2 regions of the Metabacillus sp. 84 genome follow, and region 2 is predicted to be linked to the other one. Evidence: predicted binding sites of a transcription regulator. Region 2 holds the regulator's gene; the other holds the start of a gene.
What was found. The regulator LexA, encoded in region 2, represses DNA repair genes until DNA is damaged. The targets are predictions, from matches to a motif close to CGAACATATGTTCG.
Positions count from the first base shown of each region.

Region 1 (2,403 bases), on a different contig from region 2:
AAACCTGGCGGGAAAAGCAGATGGAGTATTTTTTTCTTAGCCAAATTCTTCAAAAATACGAACCATTTAACGAACTCACAGAAAAAGCATTAAGAGCAGCACTGGACCTTCATGGAGAAGAAGCAGACCGGAATACAATGAGCGAGCTTATGAAAGCATATGAACAGCTCACTCCATTTGAAGAAACAGAAGAGGTCTTAAAAAGTCTTAAAGGCAGACAAACGTACATTTACTCGAATGGTACGAAGAAAATGCTTGATCCTTTGATTGAACATAACGGCTTAACAGACTGGATCGGAGCTTTAAGTGCAGATGAAATCCGGCAGTATAAACCCTCACCGGCCGCCTACAGCTACGCGATGGAAAAGCTCGGGCTGAATAAAAAAAACATTTTATTTGTTTCATCCAATCAATGGGACATTGCAGGTGCCGCAAGCTTCGGATTCAGAACAGCCTGGATCAACCGGAAAAACGAACCCGTCTCAAGCCTCGGCTATCATCCAGAATATATTTTCAGGGACCTGAAAGGCCTTGAAGCTGTTCAATGATGAGAGGCCTGCATGCAAAACTTTTTTTTCCGTGATAGAATAAATCTATTACTATACAGGGAAGAGGGAGTTACCCAATGCTGACGAAGGCGATCTTGGCATTGATTTTTCCATTTGTTCTCGTTGTGCTCTTTACGAGAGTCACATACAGTTATATTGTCGGAACGTTGCTGACTGCGGCATTAATTATTGCATCCTACCTTAAGGGCTACACCCAGTTTGATTACATCGTGGGGCTGGATGCTGTATCCCTTGTAGCCGGAGCCATGTATGCGAGGAAAATGACGCGAAAGCCAAACCATTTGAATAAATAGACACAGGCGCTGTCTAAAAACCTTTCAAAGAGAAGAAAGCCCGGGAAAGCTGATTGAGCATTCCCGGGTATTTTAATTTGATTATGTCTATTCCCAAAGGTTCGTTCCCCTTTTCAAACCCGTCCCTGAAACCGATAACGCGCAGCAGTCTCCTTTGCATTATTGCATTGAGTAATCTCCGCCATTGCAAATAGAGAAAATACCCCCAATTACCGAACCAAAAAGCAAAGCAGCTGCCTTATGGCTTGATTAACTTTCCCTCTGAAACGAAAAAGCCGAAGCGGGCACCCTCTTATGTGCCGGAATTTCTGATTAAAAAGATTGCAGAACACTAAAAGCGGGAAACCTGTAAGACAGAATGAAAAAATACCGCAAACGTCAGTTCGTATGTTTGGAAAAACTTCCACGGACTATGGTAAAATATGATTACGATATTGCGTGAATTGGAGGCCTTTTTGTGGAACAGCGCTTTGAATTAGTTTCGAAATATCAGCCGGAAGGGGATCAGCCTGCGGCTATTAAAAAACTGGTTGAAGGAATTAATGAGGGCAAGAAGCATCAGACGCTTCTTGGTGCAACAGGAACGGGGAAAACCTTTACTGTTTCAAACGTCATTAAGGAAGTAAACAAGCCAACGCTTGTCATTGCCCACAATAAGACGCTGGCCGGCCAGCTCTACAGCGAGTTCAAAGAGTTTTTCCCGAACAACGCTGTAGAGTATTTTGTGAGCTATTATGATTACTACCAGCCGGAAGCCTATGTTCCGCAGACGGATACCTTCATTGAAAAGGATGCAAGCATCAATGATGAAATTGATAAGCTGCGCCATTCGGCCACGACTTCATTATTTGAGCGCAGAGACGTCATCATCATTGCCAGTGTATCCTGCATCTACGGCCTCGGTTCACCGGAGGAATATAAAGAACTCGTCGTTTCCCTGCGGACCGGCATGGAGCTTGAGCGCAACCAGCTTTTAAGACGCCTTGTAGACATCCAGTATGAACGGAATGACATCGACTTTAAGCGCGGAACGTTCAGAGTGCGGGGAGATGTAGTGGAAATTTTTCCGGCTTCAAGAGATGAGCACTGCATCCGGATTGAATTTTTCGGAGATGAAATTGACCGGATCCGCGAGGTGGATGCATTGACGGGCGAGATATTGGGCGAGCGCGAGCATGTCGCTGTCTTCCCTGCATCCCACTTCGTCACAAGAGAAGAAAAAATGCGCGTAGCCATTGAAAACATAGAAAAAGAGCTGGATGAAGAATTAGCCAAAATGCGCGAGGCCGGTAAACTGCTTGAGTCCCAGAGACTTGAACAGCGGACACGCTATGATCTTGAGATGATGAGAGAAATGGGATTCTGTTCAGGCATTGAAAATTACTCCCGTCATCTTACATTGAGGCCTCCAGGCTCAACCCCTTATACCCTGATTGACTACTTTCCCGATGACTTCATGATCGTAGTGGATGAGTCCCACGTAACTCTTCCGCAGGTGCGCGGCATGTTCAACGGGGACCAGGCAAGAAAGCAGGTTTTAG
Region 1 covers NZ_JBNILN010000001.1:345,458-347,860, reverse strand. The annotation lists gene ACQCV8_RS01770 (haloacid dehalogenase type II) at 1-548, shown strand, start outside; gene ACQCV8_RS01765 (CsbA family protein) at 626-862, shown strand; gene uvrB (excinuclease ABC subunit UvrB) at 1,320-2,403, shown strand, end outside.
Region 1: the regulator LexA is predicted to act here: its motif matches at 1,235-1,248, upstream of uvrB (excinuclease ABC subunit UvrB).

Region 2 (2,403 bases):
CTAAGGGTAGCGGCAATTTCTGCAAAGGTGAGTTTGCTTGCCCTAAGACGGATAATATCCTCGATAGGAACATCTATTTTGTCTTTCCTTCCGCCTGAGGAGAGATCTGTCAGGTTTTCCTGGGGACGGTAGCCATTTTCTACTGCACGCTTCATTCCCCGTTTAATCTTTAAATTATGTATTTTCCTTTGGTACTCCTCTACAATACCCACTATTTCAAGGACCATTGAATCCGCTTCAGAAAGCTGGTGCTCTCCCTGATGTGAAATCGTAAATACTTTAGCCTTTTCTTTATACAGAAAATGAAGGATGGCCATTCTGGCACTGCCCCTCCCAAGCCTTGTCTCATCCTGAATGAGTATCGCCTCTGCTTCTCTTTTTTTCACCGCATCAAGAAGGGTAAGGATCCCCTCTCTCTCTATTTCATAGCCGCTGGCTTTCTCCATGATGGTCTGCACCGGTTCCATCCCGTGCTCTTCTGCAAGCGAGGAGAGTTCTTCCTTTTGCCTCTGCAGCGATGTCTCCTGTTCTGCCTTATCTGTGCTCACCCTGCAGTAAATTATCGCTTTCAAACAACCACCTACTCTTCTGAAGCTATCATCTTCGCATCTATTTTATACACTTCTTCTTTTTTAACCGGTATATACAGCTCTTCGCCAGGTTTAATGACGAGGGAAGTCATCCTGTTCTCCTTGTTGACCCACTCCACGAATTCAGTACTTGTAAGATCATGTCTGCCTTTGAGCTCTTCCGCAAGATCCCACAGCGTATCGCCTTCACGGATTTCTATTTTAGCATATTTTTCAAGCAGGCTGCTGTTCCCTTTATCAGCGGCTGCGTATAAAATTCCTCCAACAAGAAGTGCGAAAACAGAAATGTAAGCAAATGTAATTTTAGACATTTGAATCCCTCCAGAATGTTTGTTCGTATTTTGATAAATTCATTATAATCCGAACAAACATTCCCAGTCAAGAGGTTTTCGAACTTATGTTTGTATATGCAGGTAAATCATGCTATAATAACTATAAATTACTTACTCTGAGGTGCTAAGGATGAGCAAACTATCAAAAAGGCAACAGGACATTCTGGAATTTATTAAACAGGAAGTCAAAAGCAAAGGCTATCCTCCCTCCGTCCGTGAAATTGGCTTGGCCGTAGGCCTTGCCTCTAGCTCTACCGTGCATGGCCACCTTGCGCGGCTCGAGAATAAAGGATTGATACGGAGAGACCCCACTAAGCCGAGAGCGATTGAAGTACTGAACGAAGAACTGGAAATTCCAAAAAGCAGCGCTGTCAACATCCCGATTATCGGGAAGGTTACAGCAGGGGTTCCTATTACAGCAGTAGAAAACATTGAAGAATATTTCCCGCTGCCCGAACGTCTGGTCCCTCCTGATGACCATGTATTTATGCTTGAAGTTGTAGGAGACAGTATGATTGAAGCGGGAATTCTGGACGGAGACCTTGTGATAGTCCGCCAGCAGCAGTCTGCTAATAATGGAGAGATCGTGGTCGCCATGACGGAAGATGATGAAGCAACCGTCAAGCGCTTTTTCAGAGAAAAGGATTATATCAGGCTTCAGCCGGAAAATTCATCCATGGAGCCTATTATCCTGCGGAATGTTTCAATCTTAGGAAAAGTGATTGGCGTATATCGTACGGTGCATTGAGAGCCTTGTTCGTCAGGACAGGCTTTTTTTCTGCATAAAAAGAAGATGGCTGGCAGCCATCTTCTTTTTTATAACGCATGAAAGTTGGTTCCGTCAGTCGTTGCCCCGATGATGCCGGCACGGATGACATAATCCCCAAAATGTTCTCCTTGTTCTCTTTCCTTTGCGTAGCGGGGCAAAAGCTGCCCGAGCTCATTCAGAATTTCTTCTTCTCCAATGTTCTCTTTGTACATTTTGCTGAGCCGGCTGCCGTCAAAGGCTGCTCCCAAGTACATGTTATACTTTCCGGGAGCTTTTCCGATAAAGCCGATTTCCCCCAGTGCATGGCGGGCACATCCGTTCGGACAGCCGGTCATGCGGATGGTGATCTCTTCTCCCCGAAGACCGTTTATATCCACAATTTCTTCAATCCTGCTGATCAGCTCTGGAAGGTAACGCTCCGCCTCGGCCATAGCCAGACCGCATGTCGGGAGTGCTACACATGCCATCGAACTCCGGCGGAGTGCAGAGTGATGGGCTCCGTCTGTTAAGCCGTATGCTTGAATGAGCCCTTCAATTTCCGCCTTCTTTTCAGCAGCTACATTCGCGATGATAACATTTTGATTGGCAGTAAGGCGGAAATCGCCGGTATGCACTCTCGCGATCTCTTTTAAGCCTGTCTTAAGCTGGTAGCCTTCAAAGTCCGCCACACGGCCGCCTTCTACAAACAACGTATAATGCCATGTGCCTTCTG
Region 2 covers NZ_JBNILN010000004.1:63,045-65,447, forward strand. The annotation lists gene ACQCV8_RS09315 (YneB family resolvase-like protein) at 1-572, opposite strand, end outside; gene yneA (cell division suppressor protein YneA) at 581-901, opposite strand; gene lexA (transcriptional repressor LexA) at 1,053-1,670, shown strand; gene cysI (assimilatory sulfite reductase (NADPH) hemoprotein subunit) at 1,739-2,403, opposite strand, start outside.